Regions from separate parts of the Shewanella sp. BF02_Schw genome, predicted to be linked through region 1. Evidence: predicted binding sites of a transcription regulator. Region 1 holds the regulator's gene; each other region holds the start of a gene.
What was found. Region 1 encodes ArgR, which controls arginine synthesis, uptake and breakdown. Its sites were predicted from a motif close to ANTGAATANNTATTCANT; they were not measured.
Positions count from the first base shown of each region.

Region 2: HNW13_RS01925 (YjiH family protein) is a predicted target of ArgR. The motif match lies at 1,358-1,375, and genes of this name have one in related genera.
Region 3: argA (amino-acid N-acetyltransferase) is a predicted target of ArgR. The motif match lies at 1,193-1,210, and genes of this name have one in related genera.

Region 1 covers NZ_JABKAW020000007.1:182,902-186,192, forward strand. Annotated here, with positions in the region: gene HNW13_RS20755 (Dyp-type peroxidase) at 33-971, shown strand; gene argR (transcriptional regulator ArgR) at 1,034-1,504, opposite strand; gene HNW13_RS20765 (META domain-containing protein) at 1,671-2,096, opposite strand; gene HNW13_RS20770 (hypothetical protein) at 2,219-2,437, shown strand; gene HNW13_RS20775 (GNAT family N-acetyltransferase) at 2,441-2,989, shown strand; gene HNW13_RS20780 (hypothetical protein) at 3,038-3,291, shown strand, end outside.
Region 2 covers NZ_JABKAW020000001.1:399,189-402,479, forward strand. Annotated here, with positions in the region: gene HNW13_RS01925 (YjiH family protein) at 1-1,190, opposite strand, end outside; gene HNW13_RS01930 (U32 family peptidase) at 1,558-2,499, opposite strand; gene HNW13_RS01935 (peptidase U32 family protein) at 2,509-3,291, opposite strand, start outside.
Region 3 covers NZ_JABKAW020000006.1:214,968-218,258, reverse strand. Annotated here, with positions in the region: gene argA (amino-acid N-acetyltransferase) at 1-1,101, opposite strand, end outside; gene rpmG (50S ribosomal protein L33) at 1,580-1,753, opposite strand; gene rpmB (50S ribosomal protein L28) at 1,760-1,996, opposite strand; gene radC (DNA repair protein RadC) at 2,118-2,795, opposite strand.

The sequences.
Region 1 (3,291 bases):
CGACATTTAGTATTAAGATGGATGAAGTTAATATGGGTAACCAAGTTATGCCTCGTGAACAGTTAGGAATTTGCGCAGAAGGGAATTTACACAGTGTGTACTTGATGTTTAATGCCAACGATGGTGTTGAAGATCAGTTACGCCCATCTATTGCTAATGTAGCGCAGTATATTTATGAACTCACGGATCAATATGCCGACAGTGCTTTTAATGGCTTTGTGGGTATTGGGGCTAATTTTTGGGATACCTTTTATCCAGAATCTCGCCCTGCATTATTAAAACCTTTTCCGGCCATGAGTGAAGGTAACCGTGATGCACCTGCAATGGAATATGATCTGTTTATTCATATCCGTTGTGATCGCTATGATATTTTGCATCTTGTCGCCAATGAAATAAACCAAATGTTTGAAGATTTGGTCGAGTTAGTCGATGAGGAACGTGGCTTTCGCTTTATGGACAGTCGTGACTTAACAGGTTTTGTTGATGGTACTGAAAACCCTAAAGGACGCCATCGTCAACAAGTTGCACTTGTCGGTGATGAAGATCAAGAATTTGTCTCTGGTAGTTATGTTCATGTCCAAAAATACATGCATAACTTAAGTAAGTGGCATCGTTTACCGCTTAAAAAACAAGAAGATATTTTTGGTCGTACCAAAGTTGATGATATTGAGTATGAATCAGAAGATAAGCCATTAACCAGCCACACAAAACGAGTTAACTTAAAAGATCCACACGGTAACGCATTAGAAATTTTACGTCAAAGCATGCCATATGGTTCGATTAGAGAACAAGGATTGATGTTTATTTCAGTATGTCGTACACCGGATCACTTCGAACAAATGCTCCGCAGTATGGTGCACGGTGATGGTCACGGGAATCATGATCATTTGATGTTGTTTACTAAAGCGCTGACTGGATCGTCTTTCTTTGTGCCATCATTGGATTTTTTAACTCAATTTGATGATGCGTAAACGCCAGTTTTAGGTAATAAAAAAGCAATGCCATGGCATTGCTTTTTTATTGAAATGGTTTTTTATTCACTATAGTTGAATAAAGATCTAACCGTTTCTAATGTCTCATCAATGGTTTTAATACTTGCTGGACAGATGAAAATAGTATCATCACCGGCAATAGTACCTAATATCCCTTCTGGTTTGCCTATTGAGTCGAGCAAACGGGCGATTAATTGCGCAGCACCAGGGCTAGTTCTTACCACGATCATGGCTTGGTTATGATCGACATCCAATACCAAATTTTTAACTGGGCTACCCGCAGTAGGTACGCCTAGCTCGGCAGGGAGGCAATACACCATCTCTTGCTTAGCGTTGCGAGTGCGTACAGCACCAAATTTGCTGAGCATACGTGATACTTTAGATTGATTAATATTACCGAATCCTTCGGCTTGAAGCGCATTAACAATCTCGCTTTGGCTTCCAAAACGTTCTTCTTTGAGAATCGCTTTAAAAGTGCGTACGAGCTCATCCTGATTTCTTGTCGCTGGCATAGTGATAATTCATCTTATAGTTGTTATTCAAAAATCTAGCACATTTTGAATAGATTGACTTATTAAGTCAAGAAAGAATCAGATTTATTGAATAAAAATTCATTTTTTAATGGAACTTTAAACTGACACTAATAACTAATCCGGCGACTCATTTAAACCATAGGCTTTAGGATAAGGGTAACGATTGTTTTGTCAGTACCAATAGCGTATCACCATTTATAGACAATAGATTGAGTTTTCCTTTAGAGAAATCAACTTGTTCTACCAATGAAATCGCTTGCATCAGTTCAGCTTCTTGGGTGATTAAACTATCGATACAGGCTTTCATAGTCGAACCTGATGGTGCAAGTTGAAGCAAGTGACCTTGTTGGGCGTAACGACCAAAAAATTGATTACAACTATTATTACCTGTCAGTTCACCGTTTGGAGCAAAAACTAAATTTGCTGGGCTATTATTAATGGTAGGAGTGTCGAGGACGACTTCTACATGCCAAGTACCAATTAATTGTTCATTTGAGACAATTTGAGTGTGGCTTTGACAAGCACTAAGGCCTAAAAATATAACAGTGGCGCCGAGAATATGCTTTATCATGTTGAGAGATTTCCATATACCAAAAAATTGCCGTTATTCTACTACTTGAGTGTGAATAAGAGCGTAAATAATTGTAATGTTTTGGATTAATGAACATTATTTAACGTATTAAAGAGTCGCAAATGATCAAATTAGTTAAAGTGTTACATTTCGTCGGTTTAATCATGTTGTTGGTGGGTGTCGGCTTATATTGGCAAAGTGATATCGGTCAACAAGTCAGTGGGATGTTGGTCATTGCTTCACTCATTGGCGTGGGAACACTAATTATGTCTCCGCTGCCCGTTGCGCTAGTGATAGAATGGGCTAAGAAACAATCTCCCAATTCAGGGTCAAAGGAATAATCATTGTCATTTATTATCCGTAAGGCGTTATTAACCGATGTTGCTGCTATTGTGCAGTTAGAACGAGCCCATGTTGATGATGAGTTGGTAGGTTCAAATAGCCAACTTCATGCTCATTCATTTACCAAAGCAGAGGTGAGCCAGTTGATAAATCAACATTGGTTTATCGTAGCTGAAGAGCAAGGGGTGATCATTGGATATGTGATGGCGGCAAAATGGTCATTTTTTTCCTCGCAACCATTGTACCGACATATTATTCAAAAACTTAAGTTTGCCGATTTAAATGGACAAGCTTTATCGACGACTAACACGTGCCAATATGGACCCGTTTGGATACAAGAATCAAAACGCGGCCAGGGAGTTTTTTCGGCGCTGGTTACCGAATTAAAAAAACAAGTGGCAGATACCTTTCCATTTATGGTGACGTATGTTGCCGCTGACAATGCGCGTTCGTTGGCAGCACATCAACAAAAAGCCGCAATGACAGAGATTGATCAATTTCGTTTTGAACAACGTGATTATTGTTTACTGGCCACAGCTAATATTACGTGATCGTTATACTAAGGGGTGTTGATAAAGTGGTTATTTATGAGGAATATTATGAGTACTAACTTTGAAGCACTCTTTTCACCCTATTTGGATTTAAGATTATCTGCATTTGACAATATGAAGCTAATAGCCGCGGTGTTGACTGATGCGACAGAGTTGTATGAGTGTGTTGAAGCCGATTTACAAAATCCAGATGATCCGCAATTGCAGCTATCGGGGTATTTTGTGCGCTGGCAAGACATGTGGCTATTTTGTGGCGTAACCAATAATTATCAAGCAGCGATTACGCTATTTACCGATGTCGA
Region 2 (3,291 bases), on a different contig from region 1:
ATAACAAAACGGGTCAAATCTGATTCTATAGAGCTGGCCAAAATGGATGGGATAAACATATCGGCAAACCCTACCACAATCGTTTTCGAGGCTTCGGTAGCTTCTGGAATATGCAGCAGTTCTAACAGCGGAATAAATGGCATACCTAAGTAATTAAAAATAGGCGTATGCTCAGCCAACACTAATGCGACGGTACCAATAGCCATAACAACAGGGATAACCCCGAATATCATATCGACAACGTTTTTAATCCCTTCCGTTAGCACATGCTTAATGCCACCTGCAGAAGATGCGCGTTGCATTGCTTGATCAAATCCCCACGAAAACACACCATGATTGGCTGGGATCGTTTCGTCATCTTCATGGCGAGGGGTATTATCAATATACAGATCTTTCTTCCATGATAGCGGCGGTAATTTAGGGACTATTATTGCAGCAACAAAACCAGCTAAGCACACTGTCAGATAGAACGGCACAAACAAGTGCTCAAGTTTGACCTGTGATATCACCACTAGGCTAAAGGTTATCGATACGGCAGAAAAGGTTGTACCAATAACAGCAGCTTCGCGTGCAGTATAGAAACGGGTTTCGTATTGTTTAGTGGTCATTAAAATGCCCACACTGCCATCGCCTAACCAAGATGCCATGCAGTCAATAGCACTGCGACCAGGTAAATTGAATATTGGGCGCATTACTTTGGTTAATAATGTGCCAAAAAACTCCAATAAACCAAAATTGAGCAATAGCGGTAATAACATGCCAGCAAAAATAAATACTGAAAATAGTACAGGTACTAAATCATTCAGAACTAAGCCACCCGTGGCCGATGAAATAATCGCTTCGGGGCCCACTTGCAAATAAACCATGACGATAAAAATTGCGCCTAGAATGCGCACCGCTAACCAAAATAAATTCACTTTCAGTAAAGTGCGTAAAAAAGTACTTTTACGCACGAATTTAGGATTAATGAGCTGTGTGAGTAACGAGGCCAATGCCATTAATACTACAATGCAGGTAACAATAAGCTGAATCGAACTGCCCATTTGGCTTTGCAACGCTTTTGAGATGATTGCAATCGGAATGGTAATCGAACCTTCGACATTGATAGGCGTCATGAACAGTAACAAGCCAATCAGTGACGGAATAATAAAGGTGAGAATTGTTTTAATGTTATGTTTTTTATGTGTCACGTTAAATACACCTTACTTATGTGTTCTAAGTTGGCCAGCTGTGCTACCCAACTGTTTATTATGGACCAAAATTGAATGTCCATTCAGTTGTTTTTTTGGGTAGGCAAGGTTACCCCCTTATTTGCTGTATGTAAAATGATAACTTAATCGAATAGATATTAGTTAAATGTGAGTAGATATTTACTTTAAGAAATTGTTGGGGTATATGGTTAAAATCTAATTTAATCAGCCTGTTGAAACTTTGTTGCGGGTGTGTGTTATCTTTGGATCTAGCACTTTTTTATGGTTTGTATGCCATTAATAAACATGGATATGATGACGGTTCATGACCACTTTTATTAATGGCTATCAAGTAGCGTTTATAAGGTTAACTCGCTGGAGTATTGGGCTCAAGGGAATAGTCCATGCCCGGTAACCCTAACCAATAGCCATTGCAATGATGATTGATAATCGATGCCTGTTTATTGTCATTAAACTGTTTATTAATTAGCGATTTACTATTAAGCGGCTCTTCTGTTATTTGTGTTAATACATCAGCAAGTTCTGAACCCATGGCTATATCGGCTAATTTATTGGGGGATATACGCCAATAATCAATCCCCATGTCTATCATTTGTGGAATTTGGTTAATCAGGTTTACCTGCGCCGCAGATTGAGTTTGAATGCCATTTAAGCGGAGTAACGGTTGTGACTCTTGAGTTTGAGCCAGTAAGCCTTTGCTATGGCGTTGGCAAATAGTTTGACACTTATCTTTTGGCAATTGGTAATGTTTGGCGGTAAAACAGCGTGCAGAATGTGCCAAGGGTAAATAGCCGTGACCGAGCACCTCTATTTCAAAAGCGGGTTTATCACCTTGATTGATGACGGTGTTTAACCACTGCTGTGATAATTCACAAGGCATGACAAAACGGTACATCCCTTTTTGGTGCAATAAATCAAGACTGGTCCGATTGTAATTATTGATTGTTGGCCCACATACAAAGGGGACTTTCGCTTGGTGCGCATAATGTACTGCAGCCATATCATTCGCTTCGATACTAAAATCACCATTATCAATAGCTCGTTTCAGTTCATTAAGCTCAGATTGCGCTTCTATCAAAGCCATGGTTGATAACACCACATGTTTGCCATGAGACTTGAGCATATTGGCGAGATCTAGGTAGTCGTTAAACTTCAGTTCACGGCGGCGGCTACATACGGTTTCACCTAAATAAACGCTATCGATGTTACTCAATGCTACTTGCTGATAAAAGTGCTCAACGTCAGATTTTGACCAGCAGTAACTAATTGGAGCGAGAGATATTTTCATTGTAAAACCTTATTGCCATTGACGCTCATAAGCGCCCAATGTAGTGATTTGTCCTTCGGATACTTTTGCTAACGCTTGCGACCATTGTGGTTGCTCGCAAAAAGACTCGGGGTTAGCTAAATAAGTGTCGATAGCGCTACGCCAAACGTGGGTGACTTGGCTGACGTAAGCAGGGCTTCGCTGACGTCCTTCTATTTTAAGTGATTTAATTCCCGCTTGGGCGAGCTCGGGTAATAAGCTTAAGGTGTTTAAACTGGTAGGTGACTCCAGTAAATACTTTGCATCATGATCGTACTCAGCAACATAACGGCCTTTACAGACCACTGGATAACCCAGTTGTTGGTTAGCATCAGCTTTATCGATTAATACATTATTGAGTCGGGTCAATTTATCGCTACCGGCATCTTGCCAACGCACATGATTAGCCGGGGAACATGAGCCGCCGGTATTAGGAGATTGTCCTGTTACATATGATGATAAATGGCAGCGTCCTTCAGCCATGATACATAAACTACCAAAAGCAAATACTTCAAGCTCAACAGGGCTCACTTTAGCTAAATCTCTAACCTGTTTAATCGACAACACTCGTGGCAATACTGCTCGTTCGATATTAAAAGCTTGTTGATAAAATGACAGAGCCCCTAAGTTTGTGGCGCTGGCTTGTACCGATAAATGTAGCGGAAGGTGCGGATAATACTGGTGGGCATAATCGAGTAATGATAAGTCTGCTACGATGAGGGCATCCATTTCTAATTGTGCGGCTAAATCAACGGCCTGATACCAGCGCTGTTC
Region 3 (3,291 bases), on a different contig from region 1:
AGGATGAACCACTAAACACGCAAACTCACCCGCATTGTCTTCTTCAAACGGATACAAAGCTGCACAACCAATCACTAAGTTGTCGCGCTCAACCAGCATAAACTGTTCAATTTCCATCTCGAGTTGCTCGCGTGAGCGACGCACCAAAATGCCTTGTTCTTCCAATGGGCGAATAAGGTTTAAGATACCGCCTATGTCGCTAATAGTCGCTCTACGTAAACGTTCGGCGCTTTGGGTAACAATTTGGGTACCGATCCCTTCGCGTGAAAACAACTCTTGCAGTAACGCACCATCTTCTAAATAACTGACTAAGTGACAACGAGGTACACCTCGGCGGCATGCTTCAATACTGGCTTTTAAGAATGCAACGGTGCCAACTGAAGTATGGTCATCTACAGCCATCGTCTTGAGCATTTCTTCAATATCGTCCGGCATCAGCTCGGCAATCACTTCACCATTTTTACCGATAAGGCCGTTGGTATCACTAAAACCAATAATCTTATCGGCCTTTAACTTAATCGCTACTTGGGTCGCAACTTCTTCAGCGGTCAGGTTAAAGCTTTCACCTGTAACAGAAGCGGCAATTGGCCCCATTAACACAATACCGTTATTGTCTAATTGACGACGTAAGCCTTGCGCATCAATACGACGCACTTTGCCACTTAAACAAAAATCGACACCGTCATCTACACCTAATGGTTGTGCAATAACAAAATTACCACTCACAAGGTTTATTTGCGCATTTTGCATTGGCGTATTGCCTAAGCTCATCGACAACCTAGCAGTAATATCAAATTGAGTCGCCCCAGCAACCTGCTTGATAATCTTCAGGGTTTCATCATCGGTAATACGAATACCATTGTGATATGCCGGTTCAATTCCAGCCGCCTTTAAACCTGCATCAATCTGTGGTCTTGCTCCATAAACTAATACCACCTCAATCCCAAGTGAATGCAACAAAGCCACATCATTTAAAATACCGCGGAATTGTGGGTGCGCTAATGCTTCGCCACCCAACATAACGACAAAAGTTTTACCTCTATGAGCATTAACATAGGGTGCAGAATGACGAAATCCATCAACTAATTCAGTGGTTCTCACGGGCAAATTCACCTCGGTATAGGTTTGATGTTCATTAATGACGATGACAATAAATGCCACATGACGGTTTGCTGTATCAAAAAAGAATGGTATTGCATTTTAATTCACTTTTAAAGCATTTTATTTCACTTTAAGTAAAACACAGTGTCTCAATTTATTATGAAAAAATCATTACAGCCAAAAAGTTAGCTTGTTTTAGTCGTTAATAATACTTTACGCATTTAATTATGATATTTGCATCACATCTGTATAGCAATATTTCAACATAATGGCGATATCACCATGCGGAAATGGCTCAATAAAATCCAATGACATTAGCCATGTACCTCGAGACATAAACAGCTGCTGTATAGACTAAATTCAGAACCTGACTAACGGTGTTTACTCAGCTGATTATTGTTCGATTCAGTATAGACTATTTTCAAACAGGCATAAAAAAAGCCCCAATTAAGGGGCTTTTTTAAGAATCAAAAATCAATTACTTGATTTTAGCTTCTTTGTACATAACGTGCTGACGAATGACTGGATCAAATTTCTTGATTTCCATTTTTTCAGGCATGTTACGCTTGTTCTTTTCAGTAGTGTAGAAGTGACCAGTTTTAGCACTAGATACTAATTTGATCTTCTCACGATTACCTTTAGATTTAGCCATTTTCTATTATACCTTCTCGCCACGGGCACGAAGTTCTTTAACAATCACTTCAATACCTTTCTTGTCGATAATACGGATACCTTTAGTAGATACACGTAATTGCACGAAACGCTTTTCTTCTTCTAACCAAAAACGGTGGTTTTGTAGGTTAGGTAAAAAACGACGACGAGTCGAATTTTTTGCGTGCGAACGGTTGTTACCAACCATTGGCTTCTTGCCAGTTACTTGGCATACTCTTGACATGTCAATCTTCTCCAAAACAAATTTTTAACGCTCGAGCATTAATGTGCCTCGTATGGCCGTCGCCCGAGGCACAAAGAGGGCGCATTTTATACACGATTGACCATAGAAGATCAAGCAGTGTTTATACAATCCACCCACGCTCGGCAAAGGAGACTATCTCCTGATCACCTACAACCATATGATCTAACAAAGAAACATCTATGGTTGCCAATGCATTTTTTATTCGCTCAGTTATTCGCCGATCAGCCTGACTTGGCTCTGCAATGCCAGACGGGTGATTGTGACACACAATTACCGCTGCCGCTTTTTTCTCCAAAACAAGGCTTACAACCTCGCGAGGATAAACAGAAGCAGAATCGATGGTGCCACGAAATAATTCTACAAATTGAATGACTCTATGTTGGGTATCCAACAATAGTAAGGCGAACACTTCATAGGATCGGTCTGCCAATTGTCTCATTAAATAGTCCCGAGTTAAATCAGGATTTGTCAAAATTTGCCCTCTTTGTAGATTTTCATGGGCAATTCGCTTAGAAATTTCCGCTGCAGCCTGTAATTGAGCATATTTTACCGGCCCAACACCGGCTAATTTACATACTTGGCTTTTAGGTGCGCTCAGTAAACTGCGCAAACCACCAAACTGATTAATCATGTTTCGGGCTAAATCGACCGCATTTTGCCCTGCCAGACCATTACGTAATATCACCGCAAGCAATTCTGCATCCGAAAGATGCCCTGCACCTTTGAGCAATAATTTTTCTCGCGGTCCTTCTCCTTGTGGCCAATCTTTAATTCCCATGAATGTCCCTTATATTCAATGTGGCGATGCCATTAAACGCATTAAGTCGACTCTGAATAACAAAAACAACACAGAATCAGCAAGCACAGTACCAATAACGAATTGTTGTCTTTTTCAAAAATAGAGTTCGAATTGCTTATACCAATCTCATTAAATATCTGATCAGTTCAGAGTCTCTCAGGTTTTTTAATTCAAGGCGCATTGATGTAGAAATGGCTGTTCCCTTTTAAATCGATGCAACACAGAAGTGGAATACCTGAGAGACTCCTTTCTGGCGGGTTTCAAAGTACTTTATGCTTCGTTAGATGTTTTCAAAATAGAATCACTATTCGCTTCAATCATCTGCCTTGCCTACAGCACTTTGAACTCCCGCTGAAAGATCACATATTTAATAGGATTGGTATTACACAGTATGGTCGATATTTTTGAGATTGGATCTGCGCAAATTGTCATAGGTTTGTGATATTGTTAGCCGCAATTAGGTTTGAGTCGGATA